DNA from 3 places in the Streptomyces sp. NPDC052064 genome. Region 2 is predicted to be linked to each of the others. Evidence: riboswitches for the same ligand, from Rfam matches in the RefSeq annotation. Region 2 holds a riboswitch; each other region holds the start of a gene.
The links. Region 2 has a riboswitch for cyclic di-AMP ahead of ACZ6TU_RS18685 (M23 family metallopeptidase). Riboswitches for the same ligand answer to the same signal wherever they lie in the genome.

Region 1 (7,058 bases), on a different contig from region 2:
CTACGACACCGGCGTCTACGACACGACGACCTGGACGACCGGGCAACAGCCGCTCTCGGTCATCCCGCCGCAGGCCACCTCCCCGGACGCCACCGGGCAGTGGGACGCCGGCGCCTGGCTCCAGCCCGACCAGTCCGGCAATCCGGCCGACCAGACCCAGCAGTGGGAATGGGGCACGCAGGCCTTCGACACCGGTGCCTACGACGCCACGCAGTGGAACACCGACGGCGCCGCCACACCGGCCCCCGAGGCGTACGAGCAGCACGGCGAAACCTTCGAGCAGCACGAGACCGCGACGTTCGAGCAGGTCGCCTACGACGAAGCCGCCGGGGCCGCCTACCACGACCCCGCCTCGGACGGCGGCGAGCCGGCCCCCACCGGCGAACTGCCCACCGTCACCCCGCTCCTGGACGACCAGGAAGAGGTCGGCACGCGCGCCGCCTCACGGGCGGCCTCGCGCGCCGGATCCCGTTCCCGCCGCCGTACGCCCCCCAAGCGCTCGGCGCTGCTGACCATCGCGGTGCCCTCGGCGTGTGTGATGGGCGTCGCGGGGATCGCCGCCGCCTCCGTCGGCAGCCTCACCGACGACGGCGCCGTGGAGGCGCAGACGACCGCGGCGGACGCGCAGCCGGTGAAACCGGCCGCCGCCAACAACAAGCTGGACACGCAGCTCCAGAGCCTCGCCGCCGGCGCCGACGACTTCGCCGACCGGGCCAGCCGTACGCAGGAGCGCATCGACCTCAAGGCCCAGCAGGCGGCCGAGCGCAAGCGGGCGGCGGAGGAGGCGGCCCGCAAGGAGAGGCTCCGCCCCAAGTTCGCCCTGCCGGTCGCGCGGCACGGGCTCAGCGCCACCTACGGCCAGTCCGGCATCAACTGGATGTCCCTGCACAGCGGCATCGACTTCCCCGTCTCGTACGGCACGACCGTGATGGCCGCGACCGACGGCACCGTCCGCACCCAGTGGAACAGCGCGTACGGCAACATGCTGATCCTGACCGCGAAGGACGGCACGGAGACGTGGTACTGCCACCTCTCCACCTACACGGTCCCCTCCGGTACGACCGTGAAGGCCGGCGATCCGATCGCGCGCTCCGGAAACTCCGGCAACTCGACGGGCCCGCACCTGCACTTCGAGGTGCGCCCGGCCGGCGGCTCGGCGATCGACCCGCTCCCGTGGCTGCGCAGCCACGGCATCGACCCGACGTAACGTCCGGGCAGCCCCCGCCCGTTCGGCGAACGGGGGCTGGTCTCATACGGCTACAGCTTCTCCACCGGCGCGTACCGCAGCAGCAGCCGCTTCGGCTTGGTGTCCCCGAAGTCGATCGTCGCCTCGGCGTTCGCGCCCGTGCCCTTGACCGCCACGACGGTCCCGAGCCCGAACTGGTCGTGCGTGACCCGGTCCCCGACCGCCAGCCCCACGACCGGCTTCTCGGAGGTCCGGCGCGTGGAAAAACCGGACGCGCCCGACGCCGACGAACGCGAGCGGGACGACGACAGCGAGGCCGCCACCCCGGAGACCGGCCCGGAGGACGCGGGCGCGGTCGCCCCCGTCCGCTTCCACTCCAGGTACGCCGGCGGGATCTCCTCCAGGAACCGTGAGGGCGGGTTGTACGACGGCTGGCCCCAGGCGCTGCGCAGCGTGGACCGCGTCAGATACAGCCGCTCCCGCGCGCGCGTGATGCCGACGTACGCCAGGCGCCGCTCCTCCTCCAGCTCCTTGGTCTGGCCGAGGGCGCGCATGTGCGGGAAGACGCCGTCCTCCATGCCGGTCAGGAAGACGACGGGGAACTCCAGGCCCTTGGCGGTGTGCAGGGTCATCAGCGTGATGACGCCGTCGCCGTCTTCCTCGTCGGGGATCTGGTCGGAGTCGGCGACCAGCGCGACCTGTTCGAGGAAGTCGGACAGCGTGCCCCCCGGGGCGGCAGCCCCTGGTGTCACCGTGTCCTCGCCGCGCTCCTGCTCGAACTCCATGGCGACGGCGGCGAGTTCCTGGAGGTTCTCGATCCGGGTCTCGTCCTGCGGGTCGGTGGAAGCCTGCAGCTCGGCGAGGTACCCGGTGCGTTCCAGGACGGCCTCCAGCACGGTGGCCGGTCCGGCGCCGGACTCGACGATCGTACGGAGGTCCTCCATCAGTGTGTTGAACCGCTTGACGGCGTTCGTGGAGCGCGCGGCCATGCCGTATGCCTCGTCCACGCGCTTCAGTGCCTGCGGGAAGCTGATCTTCTCGCGCTGGGCGAGGGCGTCGATCATCGCCTCGGCGCGGTCGCCGATGCCCCGCTTGGGGACGTTGAGGATCCGGCGCAGCGGCACCGAGTCCTCCGGGTTGGCCAGCACGCGCAGGTAGGCCAGGACGTCCCGGACCTCCTTGCGCTCGTAGAAGCGGACGCCGCCGACGACCTTGTAGGGCAGGCCGACGCGGATGAAGATCTCTTCGAAGACACGGGACTGGGCGTTGGTGCGGTAGAAGACGGCGACGTCACCGGCCTTCGCCTCGCCGGCGTCCGTGAGCCGGTCTATCTCGTCGGCGACGAACTGCGCCTCGTCGTGCTCGGTGTCGGCGACGTAGCCGGTGATCTGGGCGCCCGTGCCCGCGTTGGTCCACAGGTTCTTGGGGCGGCGGGACTCGTTGCGCTCGATGACCGCGTTGGCCGCGCTGAGGATCGTCTGGGTGGAGCGGTAGTTCTGCTCCAGCAGGATCGTCGTCGCGTCCGGGTAGTCCTCCTCGAACTGGAGGATGTTGCGGATGGTCGCGCCGCGGAAGGCGTAGATCGACTGGTCCGCGTCACCCACCACGCACAGCTCGGCGGGCGGGACGTCGTCCGGGCCCGGCGGTACGTCGACGGGGTGCTCAAAGGTGCCGACGAGCTCCCGGACGAGGGCGTACTGGGCGTGGTTGGTGTCCTGGTACTCGTCCACCAGCACATGGCGGAAGCGGCGGCGGTAGTGCTCGGCGACGTCCGGGAAGGCGCGCAGCAGGTTGACCGTCGTCATGATCAGGTCGTCGAAGTCGAGGGCGTTCGCCTCGCGCAGCCGCGACTGGTACATCGCGTAGGCCTGGGCGAGGGTCTTCTCGAAGCCGTCGGAGGCCTGGGCGGCGAAGTCCTCCTCGTCGATCAGCTCGTTCTTCAGGTTGCTGATCTTGGCGCTGAAGGACTTCGGCGGGAAGCGCTTGGGGTCGAGGTCCAGGTCGCGGCAGACCAGGGCCATCAGGCGCTTGGAGTCGGCGGCGTCGTAGATCGAGAAGGAGGACGTGAAGCCGAGCTTCTTGCTCTCGCGCCGCAGGATGCGCACGCACGCGCTGTGGAAGGTCATCACCCACATCGCGTTCGCCCGCGGGCCGACGAGCTGCTCGACGCGCTCCTTCATCTCACCCGCGGCCTTGTTGGTGAAGGTGATCGCGAGGATCTGGCCCGGGTGCGCGCCCCGCTCGGCGAGCAGGTGGGCGATGCGGTGCGTGAGCACGCGGGTCTTGCCGGACCCGGCGCCTGCCACGATGAGCAGCGGGGAACCGGAATGGACGACGGCGGCGCGCTGGTTGTCGTTCAGCCCCTCCAGGAGGGCGGCGGTGTCCACCACCGGGCGCGGGGCGCCGTCGCGGTAGTAGGCGTCCCGGTCCGGGGGCACGTCGAACTTCCCGCCGAACAGATCGTCCGGAACCGGCTCCGGTACGTGATCGTCCTCGGGTGGCGGCGGGGGCTCGTCCGCGGGGCCCCGCTGGGCCTGGAGGTCCGCCAGGAAGCTGTCGTCAAAGAGGCTGCTCATCGCTCTCCGAGTCTAGGGCGCCCCACTGACAGCCCGCCGCCGCCCTGAGAACATCACCGAACGGACCCCCTCGTCACCCTGCATCGCCACATGATCACAGGTTGCTACGGCCGTCACATTCATGGACGACTCGTGACCAACCCCCCGAGATCGATCACTATCGGCGACGCTCTGGGATAAGGTCACGAAAATGTATCGGGCATATCACCCATCAACCTTCACAAGGGCCACACGAGTTGGCTACCGTGCGGGCAGGCCGCACGACCCCCACCGGCGAACGTCGCCGGGCCGCGCGGCCTCCGCCGAGTCCGGTGTGCCGCAGCGGCAGCCGGAGCCGGGGACCCAACCGAGAACTTTGGGGTGAATCGGCCCGCCTCCTTCACGGAGATGGCCGTAGGGCAACCCTTCCGAAGTACCCGCCCGAACCCGACAGCTAACCCGGTAGGCGGAGCATGGAAGGAGTCGCCTCCCTTGGCGTCGCACCGCAAGTCGCGTCCCGCGGGTACGCGCGTCGCAGGCATACGGACCCCCGCCCTCGCAACGGCGGCCCTCACATCCGTGGCCCTGCTGTCCCAGTCGGCCAACGCCGCCCCCGAGGCCGACGACAAGCCGAGTCTCGAGGAAGTCGAGAAGAAGGTCGACGACCTGTACCGCCAGGCCGAGTCGGCGACCGACAAGTACAACTCGGCCAAGGAGAAGACCACCAAGCAGCGCAAGCGCGTCGACACCCTCCTCGACGACGTCGCCAAGCGCACCCAGAAGCTCAACGAGGCCCGGGAGGAACTTGGTTCCTTCGCCGCCGCCCAGTACCGCACCGGCGCCTCCGCCCCGGACACGGCGACGTTCCTGCTCGCGGACACCCCGCAGGACTACTTCGACCAGACCCAGCTGATGGACCGGATGACCGGCCGCCAGAAGGTCGCGGTCGACAACTACGTCACCCAGCAGTCCGAGACGATGAAGAAGCGTCAGGAGGCCACCGAGAGCCTCGAGACGCTCACCGATACGCAGGGCGACCTGAAGACGGCCAAGGCGACCGTCCAGAGGAAGCTCGCCGACGCGCGTGAACTGCTGTCGAAGCTGACCGCCGAGGAGAAGGCGCGGCTCGCGGCGATCGAGAGGGAGAAGCAGCAGGAGGCCGCCCGCAAGGCCGCCGAGCTGGCCCGGCAGCAGGCCGCGCAGCAGAAGGCGCAGGAGGAGGCCGCCCAGCAGCAGCAGAGCGGTTCGTCCTCGTCGTCGGGTTCGTCCTCCTCCTCGACGGCCCCGGCCGACTCCTCGTACGCCACCAAGGCCGAGAAGGCGCTCGCCTTCGCCCGCGCCCAGATCGGCAAGCCGTACGTCTGGGGCGCCGTCGGCCCCGGCTCCTACGACTGCTCCGGCCTCACCCAGGCCGCGTGGAAGGCCGCGGGCGTCACCCTGCCACGCACGACCTACGACCAGGTCAACGCCGGCACCACGGTCTCCCTGGCCGCCGCCCAGCCCGGTGACCTGATCTTCTTCTACGACGACATCACCCACGTCGGCATTTACATCGGCAACGGCATGATGATCCACGCCCCGAAGCCCGGCACCTACGTGCGCGAGGAGTCGATCTACTACGACGGCGAGTCGTCGATCCACAGCGTGGTGCGGCCGGCCTGAGGGCCCGTACGGCACTGAGGGCACGCGCGCGTGAGGGCGCTCGCGCGTTTTTGAGGCGCCCGCGCGCGTGCCCCGCCGGTAACGCGCGCGGCGCCTCCTAGCATCGGCCCCATGTCCGGCCCCTCCCCCTCCACCGCCTGGTGGGCGCAGCGCGCGCCGTCCGCGAGTGCCGCCGTGCTGGCGACCGGCACCCTGGCGGTCGGTCTGGATCTGGCGGGGTACGACGTCCTCTCCCGCGTCGCCCTCGGCCTGGCCTGCGCGGCCTGGCTGATGCTCGCCGCGGACTTCACCCTGCGGCTGCTGCCGGCCGGCGGCAGGTGGCGGGCGTACGCGGGGGTGCCGGGCCTTCTGGACACCGTGGCGACGACCGCCCTCACCACGGTGGCGGCGACGGCCGTCCTCGGTACCGGCTTCTCGGCGGCCGGCTCGCAGTCTCTGGCCGCGGCACTGCTGGTACTGGCCGTACTGCTCTGGCCCGTGCCGCTCGTCCTCCCCGCGCAGGACGGGGAGCGACGCAGGCCCGGGACGGTGTTCGCGCGCTGCATGGCCACGCAGGGGCTCGCCGTGCTCGGCGCCACGCTCGCCGCGGCCGAGTCGGCGGCCTGGCTCTCGCACGCGGCGCTGGTGCTCTTCTGGCTCGGGCTCGTGCTGTACGTGCTCGCCCTGGCCCGTTTCGATGTGCGGCAGGTGGCCGAGGGGTGCGGCGACCACTGGCTCGCGGGCGGGGCGCCGGCCCTCTCGGCGCTGGCCGGGGCGCGGCTGATCAGCTCCGACAGCGCACGCCTGTACCTGTGGAACGACGACGACCGCGGTGTCCTGCGCCACGCGACCGTCGTGCTGCTCGTGCTCGCCCTGGCCTGCTGCGCCGTCCTGCTCACCGCCGAGTTCCTACGGCCCCGGCCCCGCACCGACATCCGCCGCTGGGCGACCGTGTTCACCTGGGCCAAGACGGCGGCGGCGGCACTGGCCGTCGCCGCCGTCCTCGACGTCTCCTGGCTCGACGGCCTCGGGGAGGCCCTGCTGTGGGTCGCGGTGGCCGCGTGGCTCGGGGGCACCGCCTGGGCGGTCGCCTCGGCCCGGGCCTACGTCATGCCCGGCCGGGTCAGGTCCAGAGCACGGCGATGAAGACGTTCGCCGTGGTCAGTGCCCCGACCAGGCCGAACAGGCCCTTGTCCACCTTCGCGTCGTCCCTTTTCACGTAGACCAGGCCGAGGATCACGATCAGCAGGGCCAGCTTGACGCCGATCTTGATGTTGTTCACGGACTGGTCGTCGGCCTGGTTGAGGCCGACCAGGATCACACCGGTGACCAGCATCGTCAGCGCGCCGTGCAGCATCGCGGGGGTGTAGCGGGCGGTGCCCTCGCCCATCGCCTTCATCTGGGTGAGGAAACCGCCCAGGAGGGATGCGATGCCGATGATGTGGAGGCCGACGAAGAGGTGGATGAGTACGTCCATGAGGCCGGAGCCTAATCAGGGGCTCCCGGGCCGCCGACACCGGCCCACGGATGCATATATGCGCCCCATAGCACCCGATCACCGTCATGCGCCCACGATTCGACGCATCGGTCATCACGCTGAGTGGAGCCGACGACGCCGAGGCGGGATCACGGTCGCATACGGTCACCACCGGTCCTCTCGGAACAGTTCCGCGCAC
Region 2 (7,058 bases):
AGCGGTGGCCACGGTTGCTCCGGGTCGGCCGGAACCTCCAGCCCGAGCACCTGCCCCGCACGGAGCGCCACCCGCGTGTGCCCCTCGGGCGACAGGTGCAGCCGGTCGGCGTCCCATGCCCTGCGGTCCTGGACACTGCGCAGGGACCACAGGTCGAGCACCGGGCAGCCGTACCGGTCGGCGATGGCCCGGACATGCCCGTTGTACGTCGCGATCTTGCCCCGCAGGTGCTTGAGCACGGGCATCCCACGGGTGTCGAACCCGGTCGTCACCATCACCGTGCCGGCCACGGCGGTGAGCCGCACAAGGGCCCGCTCGAAACGCTCGGCCACCTCGTCCGGGTCGGTACCGGGCCGGAGGATGTCGTTGCCCCCGGCGCAGAACGAGACGAGGTCCGGGGCCATTTCGGCGGCCCGCGGAACCTGGTCCGCCACGATCTGGTCGAGGAGCTTCCCGCGCACGGCGAGGTTGGTGTACTGGAAGTCGCCTTCGGGCCGGCGGTCGGCGAGCAGGACGGCGAACCGGTCGGCCCAGCCGACGAACGCCCCGTCGGGGCCGGGATCACCGACGCCCTCGGTGAAGCTGTCCCCCACCGCCACGTACGACCCGATCACTGCTCTGCTGTCACTCTTCGAATCGTCTGCCACAGCCGCTCATGATTCACCCTCCAATGTGACCTACGCGACCGTAGGCAGGGGTTGACGGGCGGTGAGATAAGCCACTCCCAAAGTGTTCGCCAACTCCGGAATACGTCACCCGTCAGCGATGTTGGGGAGTCAGTCGCCATACCCGGAAGCCCGTGATCCGGAAGTGGCTCCACACGGTCCGGAAGGCGAAGTGCCCGCCGGTGTACGGCCGCGGGTCTGCGTAGTCGAAGACGAGGCGCCCGTTGTTCCACCACCTGACCGTCGAGCCGTCGGAGACGATCCGGACCCGATTGGGCTCGTTGGGGACCAGCAGCGGCTCGGTGTAGTCGTAGATCAAGGGCCGGACGCCGGGCTCGCCGACGTACCGCCGCAGCCGGGTCGTGGTGTTGTAGTTGGCGCCGTAACCGGAGTAGTACGTCGTCAGGTGGTCGTACTCCTCCAGCGCCCCACCCCGCGGCGTGGCGAAGAGGTCGCCCGGGGAGCGCACGTCGGTCGCGTTCCAGAAGTTGTTGAGATCCGAGACCCGGTCGTTGACCCCGCCCTCGGAGACAGGCGTGGCGGTGTACTCGAGGACGTAAGGGCCTTCGAGCCGCCGCCTGAACCACACGGTCGCCCCGCTCGGCACGTCGATCTCCAGAACGCCGCGAGAGGCGGTGACGGTGCCGCCGCCCTGGAGTTCGGTCGCCCACTGGGCGAGGCCGTGGCAGAAGTCGTCGTGGGCGACGAGGCGGCGGTGCCGGGGCGCGGCGTACGCGGCGCCCGTCGGAACGAGGGCCGTCAGGGCGGCTCCGGCGGACAGGGCTGCGAACGCTCTGCGAGTGGTCGGCACGGGACACGTCTCCTTGGGGGATCCGCCTGGAAGGCTCTAGAAAGCGCTTGCGCTCCGGACGGGATCACTGTCTCCCAACTGCCGCCCGCTGTCGATCCCTTGGGATGACCGGAAGGTGCGCACACACCGAAGGCCGGACCCGGGGATCGGGGTCCGGCCAACGGTCGCGTGTCAGGCAGGTGGTCGTGCGGTCGGTCAGCCGACGGAGATGCCGTGCGAGCGCAGGTAGGCGACCGGGTCCACGTCCGAGCCGTAGTCCGGCGTGGTGCGGATCTCGAAGTGCAGGTGCGGTCCGGTCACGTTGCCGGTGGCACCGGAGAGGCCGATCTGCTGTCCGGCGCTCACGGTCTGGCCGGCCGAGACGGAGAGCGAGGACAGGTGGGCGTACTGCGCGTAGTTGCCGTCGTTCAGCTTGATGACGACCTGGTTGCCGTACGCGCCGCCCCAGCCCGCGGAGACGACCGTGCCCGCGCCGACGGCCTTGAGCGAGGTGCCGGTCGGGACGACGAAGTCGACACCGGTGTGGTAGCCGCTGGACCACATGCTGCCGGACATGCGGTACGGGGTGCCGACGGTGGCGCCGTCCACCGGGAGGCTGTAGCCGCTGGAGGTCGCGGCGGCCGGCTTGGCGGCAGCCGGCTTCGAGGACGACCCGGAGGCGGACGACTTCGAAGCCGAGGACTTGGAAGCCGAGGGCTTCGACGGCTTGAGGGCCGAGGACTTCGACGAGGACGGGGACGAAGACTTGGACTCGCCCGCCGCCTTCTTGCCGATCGACAGCTTCAGGCCCGGGTGGATCAGCGACGGGTCGTCGCCGACGGCGTCCCGGTTGTCCGAGTAGAGCTTCTTCCAGCCGCCGCTGACGTTCTGATCGTCGGCGATCTTCGCGAGATAGTCACCGGCCTGCACGGTGTACGTGCGGGCGCCCGTGGCCTTCTCGGCGGCCTCCTTCTCGGCGACCGGAGCGGACTGGACGGCCTTTTCCGGAGCCGACTGCGGGGTGGCGGCGTGGGCACCGGCGGCCCCCATGAGCGGAAGGGCGAGAGCCGCCCCGCCGGTTCCGGCGACGGCGATGGAGCGGGTGAAACGCTGGGTCTTCGGGCGGCGGTGCTTACCCTTCGCGGGCATGGCGAATTCCTCTCCGTCGCCTGCGAGGTGAGCTGTCGGGTGCGGGCTGGAGATGCCCGGCCGCGCCGAGGCGCGGCTTAACCCCAAGCCGTTCCGGGAACCGGAACAGGCGTCTTACCTGTGGGTCCCCCGCTCCTGCCGTACGTCGGGTCAGTGTGTGGGGCTCCGGGCGGCGGCAGGATTAGGCGTCCGTCCGGATTGGTGTGGAACGTAAGCGACCAAGACGCAAAGGGACAAGCTTGCGGTTGCCTGTGACAGCGTTTTTCTTGACGCATCGGCACATTTTCCGTCACGGAGCGTGGATTTCCGATCTCCCGCTTTCCTCAATGCCCCTGAACAGCACCAAAATTACGTGCACATGGCAACAACACATCGTCACGAATATGACGATGCTCACGCACCCCGACCTCGTTTCCTTTACGATCGGGGCACGTTATGTCGAAATAACCAAAGCGCTCCCTATTCGGGCAGAACGGCTACTTACGCTTAAGCCGGACGACGGTGGCGTCCAGATCTCCGCGCAGGCCGACCCGCAGCCCGTGATGGAGCAGCACGGCACCCCGGTGAACTTCGCCCGTTTCGAGGCATTCGTACGATGCCGTGGGGTCGAGGCCCCGCAGCCGGAGCGCCGGAACGGGCTCGCCGTAGCGCTGCGCCTGGAGCCAGGCGAGGACGACAACCTCGTCGCCGAGGGCGTACTGCACGGCGCTCAGGCCGCCCTCCGGCGGACGCAGCCGGTACAGGTCGCCGCGCTGCACCACAGGCCGGATCTCCTTGTAGAGCTCCACCCAGTCCCGCGCCTCGGCGAGCTCCGCCTCCGTCCACTTCGTGAGGTCGCCACCGACCCCGAGCACCCCGGCCATGGCACTGACGAACCGGAACCGCAGGGAACTGGCCCGCTGGTTGAGCATGGCGTTCGGACTGTCGGTGACCCAGGCGGCCATGACCCGTGCCGGATGGATCTGACTGAAGCCGTACTGGATGGCGAGCCGGTCGAGCGGGTCGGTGTTGTCCGAGGTCCACACCTGGTCCGTGCGGCTCAGCGCGCCGAGATCGATCCGGCCGCCGCCGCCCGAGCAGGACTCGAAGGCCACCCCGGGATGGGCGACCCGCAGCCGGTCCAGCAGGGCGTACAGGCCGTGGACGTGGTCGACCCACAGCCGCTGCGGGTAGGGGTCGTCCGGCCAGCCGGCGTCGGTGAAGCAGCGGTTGAAGTCCCACTTGACGTAGTCGATCGGGGCGCTGGAGAGGAGACCGTCGAGCCGCTCCCAGAGGTACTCCTGGACATCCTCGCGAGCCAGGTTCAGTACGAGCTGATTGCGGAACTCTGTACGCTTTCGTCCCGGTTGATACTGCACCCATTCCGGATGCGCGCGGTACAGGTCGCTGTCCGGGTTGACCATCTCCGGCTCGACCCAGATCCCGAACCGCATGCCGAGGCCGTGCACGTGGTCGGCGAGCGGCTTGAGGCCGCCCGGGAAGCGGTCGGGGTTCGGGGTCCAGTCGCCGAGCCCGGCCCGGTCGCTGGTGCGCGCCCCGAACCAGCCGTCGTCGACCACGAACAGCTCGACGCCCATGGCGGCGGCCCGCTCGGCGAGCGCCCGCTGCTGCTCCTCCGAGATGTCGAACTCGGTGGCCTCCCAGGAGTTGAACAGCACCGGCCGGTCCTGGTCGGCGTCCGGGATCACGTACGCCCGCTGGTAGGCGTGCCAGGCGCGGCTCGCCCCGCCGAAGCCACCGTCGCTCCAGAGCCCGGCGAAGACGGGGGTCGTGTACGACTCCCCCGTGCCGAGCATCAGCAGGCCCGAGTCGTCGTACCCCGCCCCGCCGGTGATCTGCACGCGCGCGTCCGGGAGTTGGGCCACGGCGATCCGCCAGGACCCGGACCAGCCCAGGGCGCAACCGTAGACCTCCCCGCTCTCCTCGGTCGCGTCGGTGTCGAGCGCGACCCACGGCAGGTGCTGGTGACCGGTGTGGCCGCGGCGGCTGCCGATGACCTTCTCGCCGTGGGTGAGGACGGAGCGCTCCAGCCGGGACTCGGCGCCCCAGCGGCCGTGCAGCTGGGACAGCCGCCAGGTGTCGCGGTCGGGCAGGGTCCAGGTGGCGGAGTCGGCGCGCAGCACCTCGACGGCGGGTCCGTGGTTGTCCAGGGTCACCCAGCGCTCGACGACGTCCGTCGAGGAGCGCATCCGGTAGTGCAGCGTGATGGTCAGGTCACCGTCGCGGAAGCGCAGCCGCAGCTCGTCGGCCTCGGCGTCGTGCCCGGCGTAGGTCCACTCGGTGCCGCGCCGCTCCGCGGTGCGGACGGACAGGGCGGGCCGGACGAAACGGGGGCCGCCCTCGACCGGATACTCCTCGCGCCCGTCGAGCGGGGATTCGAAAGGCCAGTAGTCCGGCAGCGGCCGGACGGCGAGGGCCTCGGCGTCGGCGAGGCCGATCCGGGGGCCCCAGTGCAGGTGCAGCAGCTCGTCGCGGTCGGTGACATGGACGGCGTAACTACTGGCCGGACCCGAGAGCACCCACGTACGACCGTCTTCGGAGATGTCCAGCATCAAGCCCTCACAGATTCGTACAAGCCCGACCAGGCGCGACCAGGCCCCAACATCATCGAGGGCTCCGGGTGCTCCGGGCAACGCCTGTGGACAACTCATTGCCCCAGGCAGGGCATGTCGTATCGTCGGGTGATGCCCGTCGACGAGCCGCGCCGGCGGCGCCGAAGGGGAGGAGCCCTCGTGACACAGCAGGTCCCGTCGACCGAGCCCGAGCTGGCCGGAGTGCGCAACTTCCGGGATGTGGGCGGACTGCCGACCGTGGACGGACGGCGGGTGCGGCAGGGGATGCTGTTCCGCAGCGGCCACCTCGCCCATGCGACCGGGGAGGACGCCGCCTTCCTGACCACCCTGGGCCTGCACACGATCTTCGACTTCCGCAACGCGGCCGACCAGAAGCTCGAAGGGCCCGACGTCGAGCTGCCGGGCGTGCGCAATGTGAACCTGCCGCTGAGCGACCCGGCCGACGGCGCCGAGTTCTGGCGGATGGTCCGCGACGGCGACCTGGACCAGCTGCGCGCGATCCTCTCGGACGGCAAGGCGGCGGACCGGATGATCGCCTCGTACCGCACGATCATCCGGCACCGCACGGCCGAGCACTCCCAGGTGCTGCGTGCGCTCGCCGAGGACAGCGTCCCCGCCCTGATGCACTGCGCGGCGGGCAAGGACCGCGCGGGCCTGTCCATCGCGGTGACGCTGCTCGCCCTGGGTGTCGAGCGCGAGGCGATCCTCGACGACTACCTGAAGTCCAACGCCAAGCACCGCCGCTACAAGGTGCACCGCAGCAGCTCCGCCGCCTCGGCCTACTCCCCCGAGGTCATGGAGCTGCTCAGCCCCCTGTTCGACGCGCGCGCCGAGTACCTGACGGCGGCCTTCGACACCATCGAGGAGACCTGGGGCGGCGTCGACGCCTATCTGGAGAAGGGGCTCGGGCTCACCCCGGAGACCCGGGAGCTGCTGCGCGAGCGACTGCTCGACTGAGGAACGCGGCTAGCGTGCCCCTGCCTCGAACAGGAAGTACACGAAAGCGGCGAAGACGTGCCCCACCACGAGGTAGATGAACAGCCGCACCCACAGGGCGCGGGGGAACTTCTCCTCCATGTCCTTCATGGCATGTCTCCAGGGGTGGGACCGAGGCACAGGGCGGCTGTGGGGCTCTGCAGGAGGGTGTGGACGAAGAGCAGCTCGACGCCGTCCGGGTCCTGGGCGGCGATCCGGTGCGGGGTCAGCGAGTCGAAGTGGGCGCTGTCGCCGGGCGCGAGCTGGTGCGTGGTGTCGCCGAGGCTCAGCCGCAGCCGTCCCCGGAGCACGTGGAGCCACTCCTCGCCGGGGTGGACGCGCACGATGTCGCCCTGAGAGCCATGGGGGACGTGGACGCGCAGGGCCTGCATCCCGCGCCCGGGGGCGCCGGCCTGCCAGTACGTCCAGCCCCCCGCCGCGGTCGGTTCCATGTCGGCGGCGCGGATGACGGCGTCCCGGTCGGCGACCGTCTCACCGAGCAGCTCGGAGACCGTCGTACCGTAGATGCGGGCGAGCGCGAGCAGCATCGGCAGGGAGGGCTGACGCTGCCCGGTCTCCAGCCGGGAGAGGTGGGCGGGCGACAGCCCGGCGGCGCGGGCCGCGGCTTCCAGGGTCAGGGAGGCCCGGCGCCGCAGTGCACGCAGCTGCGGTGCGACGGCTGGCAGCGCACCGGCCGCCTGGTCAGCCGACGGGGCAGCCCCGGAGGACCGCTCGGTCTCGGAGGAGCTCATGCCTCCATTCAGCCGGAGCCTTGCCCCCGCGGCAAATTCCTTGCCTCAGAGGCAAAACGCCTACCGGTTGGCCAGCGCCTGCTTGACCAGCGTCTTCCCGAAGTCCCAGACCAGCCCGCCGTCGTGCGCGTCGTCCATCACGGCCGTGAAGGCG
Region 3 (7,058 bases), on a different contig from region 2:
ACGTGCGCGCGTGCCGCACGAGGGCGCGCTGGCGTTCGCGCCCCTCGGTGCCGCTCTCGGCGTATCCGGCGGAGACCACGACCAGCCCCTGCACGCCGTGTTCACCGCACTCGGCGACGACCTCGGGGACGTGTTCGGCCGGCACGGCGACGACCGCGAGGTCGACCGGGCCGTCGATGTCCCGCACCGAGCGGTGGGCGGGCACCCTGTCGAGTTCCTTCTGCCCCTCGGGAAGTGCCCTGTTCACGGCATAGAGGCGGCCGGTGTACCCGGCGTCGCGGATGTTGCCGAGGACGCTGCGGCCCACGCCGCCCGGTGTGCGTCCCGCGCCGATGACGGCGACCGAGCCGGGCGCGAGCAGCCGCTGCACGGACCGCGCCTCGGCACGGTGCTCGCGCGCGTACTGCACGGCGAGGGAGCGGTCGGTGGGTTCGAGGTCGAACTCCAGACGGACGACGCCGTCCTCGAAGCTGCGCTTCTGGGTGTACCCGGCGTCCGTGAACACCTTGATCATCTTGTTGTTGGCGGGCAGCACCTCGGCGGCGAAACGGCGGATGCCGCGCTCGCGGGCGACGGCGGCGATGTGTTCGAGGAGAGCGGAGGCGACGCCCCGGCCCTGGTGGGCGTCCTGCACCAGGAAGGCGACCTCGGCCTCGTCGGCAGGTGCGGACGCGGGCGTTCCGTCCGCGCCGATCCGGTCGTAGCGTACGGTGGCGATGAACTCGCCGCCCACCGTGGCCGCGAGTCCCACCCGGTCCACAAAGTCGTGGTGCGTGAAGCGGTGGACGTCCTTGGCGGACAGGCGAGGGTACGGCGCGAAGAAGCGGTAGTACTTCGACTCGTCGGAGACCTGCTCGTAGAAGCTGACCAGGCGCTCGGCGTCATCAACGGTGATGGGCCGGATGCGCGCGGTGCCACCGTCGCGCAGCACCACGTCGGCTTCCCAGTGGGCGGGATACTCGTGCCGGTCCGGCGAGGTCTGCATGGGCCCCAGAGTACGGCTAGCGTCCGACAGCGGCGCGAGGCAGTCTGTGGAGGTCGTCAGTCGGGTCGAGGCCGCGATCCGACGGCACCCCGGGGCGGGACATCAGGACCGCTCCGGCGCAGCTTCACGATATGGGAAACTGGTCTAGACAACCCTGAAAACCGAAGGGCAGCAACACATGGCTGAGCGCCGCGTCAACGTCGGCTGGGCCGAGGGCCTCCACGCCCGCCCCGCCTCCATCTTCGTCCGAGCCGCCACGGCCGCAGGCGTCCCGGTGACGATCGCCAAGGCAGACGGCAACCCCGTCAACGCGGCCTCCATGCTGGCCGTCCTCGGCCTCGGTGCCCAGGGCGGCGAGGAGATCGTCCTCGCCTCCGACGCCGAGGGTGCGGACGCCGCCCTGGACCGGCTGGCGAAGCTGGTCTCGGAGGGTCTCGAGGAACTGCCCGAGACCGTCTGAGCATTCTTTCGCGCCTGATCCGGAGCGCTCTGTTCCGGTGCACCCTGAAGGGCTCGTCCGAATTCATCGGGCGAGCCCTTCGCCATTTCCGGTCGCGGGTCGTTGATTTCCCGTTCTCGGGCAGCAGAAATAATCCCCCGCGAATTACCTGCTCTTTGTATACGGCTCCCGTGTTAATGCCGCAGGCTCGCCGTGTTTACGGGATGTTGCGAGTTCCTCACACGCTCGGCCCGCTCCCCGGCGGAGCCGAAACGCAACCGGTGCGCGGCCGTCGCGCGCTCGGCGTGCAGCGCCGTGACCGCCCGCGCGCGCTCGCTGTCACCGCGCGCCACCGCGTCCACGATCGCGCCGTGCTCGGTCCAGGACTCCACGGGACCGGCCGGCGCGTCGACGGTGTACATCCAGGCGATCTTGTGGCGGAGCTGGGTGAGCATCGAGGTCAGCGCGGGGCTGCCGGAGGCCTGCGCGAGCGTCTCGTGGAACCAGCCGCCCAGGGAGCGCAGGTCGTCGCTGTTGCCCCGGCGAGCGCGCTCCTGGCCGAGCCTGACCAGGCCGCGCAGGACCTTCAGATGGGCCTCGGTGCGGCGCTGGGCGGCGCGGGCGGCGCCGAGCGGCTCCAGCAGCATCCGCATCTCCAGCAGGTCGGCGGCCTCCTGCTCGGTGGGTTCGGCGACGCACGCGCCCGCGTGTCGCCGGGTCACCACGAAGCCCTCGGCCTCCAGGGTGCGCAGGGCCTCCCGGACGGGGACGCGCGAGACACCGTAGCGGCGGGCGAGGAGTTCCTCGGTCAGCCGGCTGCCGCGCTCGTAGACACCCGCGACGATGTCGTCCCGGATGGCCGTGCACACCGAGTGCGCGGGAATACGCATGACCGACCTCCGTTTAATCCCCGTGAAACGTCGACGAGTGACGCGTGTTCCGTGACTCTATTGCAATGAGCCGGAATTTCCGACGGCGGACCGGAATCCATGGATATTTTTTGGACAGTCGGGCGTCACAAACGCCGAAAGCCCCGGCTCGGGGAGCCGGGGCCTCGGGAAGCGGTGTGCTACGCCGTCAGACGCTCACGCCGTGCGAGCGGAGGTAGGCGACGGGGTCGATGTCGGAGCCGTACTCCTGGCTCGTACGGGCCTCGAAGTGCAGGTGCGCGCCGGTGACGTTGCCGGTCGCCCCGGACAGGCCGATCTGCTGGCCGGGGGTGACCTGCTGGCCCACCGAGACGCTGATGGACGACAGGTGGCCGTACTGGGTGTAGGTGCCGTCGTTCATCTTGATGACGATCTGGTTGCCGTAGGAACCGCCCCAGCCGGCCTCGACGACCGTGCCCCTGCCGACCGCGTGGACGGAGGTGCCGCTGGCGGCGTGGAAGTCGACGCCGGTGTGGCTGCCGGAGGACCACAGGCCGCTGCTGGCCTGGTAGCCGGTGGAGACGTACGAGCCGGAGATCGGGGGCACGAAGGTGTTGAGGCGCTTGCGCTCGGCCTCGCGGGCGGCACGCTCCTTGGCCTCGCGGGCCTTCTCGGCTGCCTCCTTGGCCTCCTTGGCCGCCTCGGCGGCCCGCTTGCGGGCGGCCTCCTCGGCCTTCTTCTTGGCGGCGGCCTCCTCGGCCGCCTGCTGCTGAGCGGCGGCCTGGGCGTCGATCTGCTGGGCCACGGTGTCGCCCATGGTGACGACGGGGGTGAGACCGGTCTGCTCGGCGGCGGGTTCGGCGGCGAAGGCCGGGGCGGCCACGGTGCCGATGACGCCGGTGGTGGCGAGGGCCGCGACGCCCGCCGCGCGGGCTGTGCCGCGCTGCATACGGCTGGGACGACGGTGCTTCCCGGTGGCGCGGGTGAACGCCATGGAGTGGCTGGTCCTTTCCTTCCTTCTCGCCTACCGGGTTAGCTGACGGGTTCGGAGCAGGAAGGTCTCCTACGGACCCCCTCGCGGCTCGCGCGGGCGTCCGATTCACCCCAGGGACTGCGTTGGGTCCCCGGCTCCCCTGGCTCGCGCCGTACGGGGACTCGGCGATGACTGTCCGGTGCCGCGGGTGCGGCGCACTGCCTGACGAACAGCCCGGACGAACCTAAGCGGGGCCACTTTCAATTCCCAAACGGATCCCGGTTTTTGTAGCGCATCCCACAGGGCAGACAGGCAACCTCCGCACTAATTCGGGCATAAAGGAGCCCTGGTGCCTTAGAAGACAACCAGGGCCCCTGCGCGCGCGTGCGCCTACTCGGCGGCGACGACCGAGACTTCGCCGATGCCCAGGGCCTCGACCGGGCCCTTGATCTGCGTCGCGTCACCGACGAGGACGGTCACCAGACGGTCCATCGGGAAGGCGCTGACGGCCGCCGCGGTGGCCTCCACGGTGCCGGTCGCGGCGAGCTGCCGGTACAGCGTGGCCTGGTAGTCGTCCGGCAGGTGCTGCTCGACCTGGTCGGCCAGTGTGCTCGCGACGGCCGCCGCCGTCTCGTACTTCAGCGGCGCCACGCCGACCAGGTTCTGCACGGCGACGTCCCGCTCGGCGTCGGTCAGCCCCTCGGCGGCGAGGGTGCGCAGCACCGTCCAGAGGTCCTGGAGGGCGGGGCCGGTGTTGGGCGTGTCCACCGAGCCGCTGATGGCGAGCATCGCGGCACCGGTCCCGTCCGGGGCGGACCTGAGGACCTGGCCGAACGACCGCACCCCGTAGGTGTAGCCCTTCTCCTCGCGCAGCACACGGTCCAGGCGGGAGGTGAGGGTGCCCCCGAGGCAGTACGTGCCGAGCACCTGCGCGGGCCACACACGGTCGTGCCGGTCCGGGCCGATACGGCCGATCAGCAGCTGCGTCTGGACGGCACCGGGGCGGTCCACGATGACGACCCGGCCCGTGTCGTCGGCGGTCACCGGCGGTACCGGGCGCGGCTCGGCCGCGGAGCCGGTCCAGGCGCCCAGCGTGTCGCCGAGCAGGGCGTCGAGGTCGATGCCGGTGAGGTCGCCGACGACCACGGCGGTGGCCGTGGCGGGCCTGACGTGCTTCTCGTAGTAGGCGCGTACGGCCGCGGAGTCGATCGCGGCGACCGTCTCCTCGGTGCCCTGGCGGGGCCGCGACATGCGCGAGCCCGCCGGGAACAGCTCCTTGGAGAGCTCCTTGGCGGCACGGCGGCCGGGGTTGGCCAGCTCGTGCGGGATCTCGTCGAGGCGGTTGCGGACCAGCCGCTCGACCTCGCTGTCCGCGAACGCGGGTGCCCGGAGCGCGTCGGCGATCAGGCCGAGCCCCTTGGCGAGCCGGGAGGCCGGCACCTCCAGGCTGAGCCGGACGCCGGGGTGGTCGGCGTGTGCGTCGAGGGTGGCGCCGGCACGCTCCAGCTCGGCGGCGAAGTCCTCGGCGGAGTGCTTGTCGGTGCCCTCGGAGAAGGCCCGGGCCATGATCGTGGCCACGCCGTCGAGGCCGGCCGGCTCGGCGTCCAGGGGTGCGTCCAGCAGCACCTCCACGGCGACGACCTGCTGGCCGGGGCGGTGGCAGCGCAGCACCGTCAGCCCGTTGCCGAGCGTGCCGCGCTCGGGGGCCGGGAAGGCCCACGGCTTGGCCTCGCCCGCCTGCGGCCGGGGGTGGAAGTCCATCGTGGCGAGCTCGGTCACTTGGCCGCCTCCTCGTTCTCGTTCATGGCCGCGGCTGCGGTGTCCTCGGTGGTGTCGGCGCCGGCCTCGTCGGCGACGGGCTCGTAGACGAGCACCGCGCGGTTGTCGGGCCGCAGGCGGGCCTTGGCGACCTCCTGGACCTCCTCGGCCGTCACCTCGAGCACGCGCTGCACGGCGGTCAGGGCGAGCTGCGGGTCGCCGAAGAGAACGGCGTACCGGCACAGCTCGTCGGCGCGGCCCGCGACCGTGCCGAGCCGGTCCAGCCACTCGCGCTCCAACTGGGCCTGGGCGCGCTCCATCTCCTCGGCCGTGGGGCCCTCCTCGGCGAACCGGGCGAGCTCCTCGTCGATGGCGGACTCGATGACCGGGACCTCCACGTCACCGGAGGTCTTCACGTCCAGCCACCCCAGGGAGGGCGCCCCGGCGAGCCGCAGCAGGCCGAAGCCGGCCGCCACGGCCGTACGGTCGCGCCGTACGAGGCGGTTGTACAGGCGGGAGGACTCGCCGCCGCCGAGGACGGTGAGGGCCAGGTCGGCCGCGTCGCACGCGCGCGTGCCGTCGTGCGGCAGCCGGTAGGCGGCCATCAGGGCGCGCGCCGGGACCTCCTCCTCGACGACCTCGCGCAGCTGCTCGCCGATGATCTCCTGCAGCGTGCCGTCCCGGGGCGCGGGCTTGCCGTCGTGGCCGGGGATGGAGCCGAAGTACTTCTCGATCCAGGCCAGGGTCTGCTCCGGGTCGATGTCGCCGACCACGGAGAGCACGGCGTTGTTCGGCGCGTAGTAAGTGCGGAAGAACGCGCGGGCGTCCTCCAGGGTGGCCGCGTCCAGGTCGGCCATCGAGCCGATCGGGGTGTGGTGGTAGGGGTGGCCCTCCGGGTAGGCGAGGGCGGTCAGCTTCTCGAAGGCGGTGCCGTAGGGAACGTTGTCGTAGCGCTGCCGGCGCTCGTTCTTGACGACGTCCCGCTGGTTCTCCATCGACTCGTCGTCGAGCGCGGCCAGCAGGGAGCCCATGCGGTCGGCCTCCAGCCAGAGGGCGAGCTCCAGCTGGTGGGCGGGCATGGTCTCGAAGTAGTTGGTCCGCTCGAAGCTGGTGGTGCCGTTCAGCGAGCCGCCCGCGCCCTGGACGAGCTCGAAGTGGCCGTTGCCCTTCACCTGGGCGGAACCCTGGAACATCAGGTGCTCGAAAAGGTGAGCCAGGCCGGTACGCCCCTTGACTTCGTGGCGCGAACCGACGTCGTACCAGAGGCACACCGCCGCGACCGGGGTCAGGTGGTCCTCGGAGAGCACCACGCGCAGGCCGTTGGCCAGGCGGTGCTCGGTCGCTGTCAGGCCCCCGGAGCCTGCCTGGGCGGTGGCCGTGTGACCCATGGGCATGTACGTCCCTTCGATCGCGGCGCGGTCGTTCAAACCGCGGTTTTCCTGGCGAGTCCTGCCACTGTATGCAAGTCTGCGGGGCCCTGGTGAAGTTCCCGGGGGGCGTACGCGGAGAGCGAGAGGGGGAAGCGGCCCGGGGCGGTGTGCGGTGGCGACAGCGTGCCCGGCCCGGGGCCCGGGGCCACCGTGTCCGCGCGCGGTGATCCCGGCACACGGAAGGCAGGCCGGAGCCGGGAGGGCGCCGGACGAAAGGCCACGGACAGGCCGGCCCACGGCAGTCCTCCGACGGGGCCCGGCCGCCGCCGCGGCCCGACGAGCGGCGCCCTCGGACCGCCTGCAGACCCCTGCCGGGGAGGCCGTAGACAGGGTCCTGGTCCCGGTTGTCAGTGCGGCGGTCCACAATGGTCGGCGTCAGATCTCGTTCCACGCTTCAGCAAGGAGCCGGCAGCGATGGCCCGCCGCAGCACGAAGACCCCGCCGCCCGACGACTCGTACGAGGAGAGAATCCTCGACATCGACGTCGTCGACGAGATGCAGGGCTCCTTCCTCGAGTACGCGTACTCGGTCATCTACTCCCGCGCCCTGCCCGACGCGCGCGACGGCCTCAAGCCGGTGCACCGCCGCATCGTCTACCAGATGA

Region 1: it holds a riboswitch for cyclic di-AMP, as region 2 does, so the genes downstream of both, ACZ6TU_RS02500 (C40 family peptidase) here and ACZ6TU_RS18685 (M23 family metallopeptidase) in region 2, are expected to answer to the same signal.
Region 3: it holds a riboswitch for cyclic di-AMP, as region 2 does, so the genes downstream of both, ACZ6TU_RS34690 (M23 family metallopeptidase) here and ACZ6TU_RS18685 (M23 family metallopeptidase) in region 2, are expected to answer to the same signal.

The regions. Positions count from the first base shown of each region.
Region 1 covers NZ_JBVJJE010000001.1:536,428-543,485, forward strand. Annotated here, with positions in the region: gene ACZ6TU_RS02490 (M23 family metallopeptidase) at 1-1,207, shown strand, start outside; gene pcrA (DNA helicase PcrA) at 1,258-3,762, opposite strand; cyclic di-AMP (ydaO/yuaA leader) riboswitch at 4,053-4,225, shown strand; gene ACZ6TU_RS02500 (C40 family peptidase) at 4,234-5,403, shown strand; gene ACZ6TU_RS02505 (SLAC1 family transporter) at 5,515-6,528, shown strand; gene ACZ6TU_RS02510 (hypothetical protein) at 6,506-6,859, opposite strand.
Region 2 covers NZ_JBVJJE010000006.1:339,448-346,505, forward strand. Annotated here, with positions in the region: gene ACZ6TU_RS18675 (SGNH/GDSL hydrolase family protein) at 1-614, opposite strand, end outside; gene ACZ6TU_RS18680 (DUF6250 domain-containing protein) at 760-1,476, opposite strand; gene ACZ6TU_RS18685 (M23 family metallopeptidase) at 1,672-2,604, opposite strand; cyclic di-AMP (ydaO/yuaA leader) riboswitch at 2,609-2,763, opposite strand; gene ACZ6TU_RS18690 (alpha-galactosidase) at 3,081-5,156, opposite strand; gene ACZ6TU_RS18695 (tyrosine-protein phosphatase) at 5,337-6,134, shown strand; gene ACZ6TU_RS18700 (DUF6126 family protein) at 6,144-6,263, opposite strand; gene ACZ6TU_RS18705 (helix-turn-helix domain-containing protein) at 6,260-6,904, opposite strand; gene ACZ6TU_RS18710 (aspartate aminotransferase family protein) at 6,965-7,058, opposite strand, start outside.
Region 3 covers NZ_JBVJJE010000016.1:32,110-39,167, forward strand. Annotated here, with positions in the region: gene ACZ6TU_RS34675 (bifunctional acetate--CoA ligase family protein/GNAT family N-acetyltransferase) at 1-985, opposite strand, end outside; gene ACZ6TU_RS34680 (HPr family phosphocarrier protein) at 1,164-1,445, shown strand; gene ACZ6TU_RS34685 (GntR family transcriptional regulator) at 1,619-2,314, opposite strand; gene ACZ6TU_RS34690 (M23 family metallopeptidase) at 2,502-3,287, opposite strand; cyclic di-AMP (ydaO/yuaA leader) riboswitch at 3,301-3,464, opposite strand; gene ACZ6TU_RS34695 (M16 family metallopeptidase) at 3,657-5,045, opposite strand; gene ACZ6TU_RS34700 (M16 family metallopeptidase) at 5,042-6,418, opposite strand; gene ACZ6TU_RS34705 (DNA gyrase/topoisomerase IV subunit A) at 6,869-7,058, shown strand, end outside.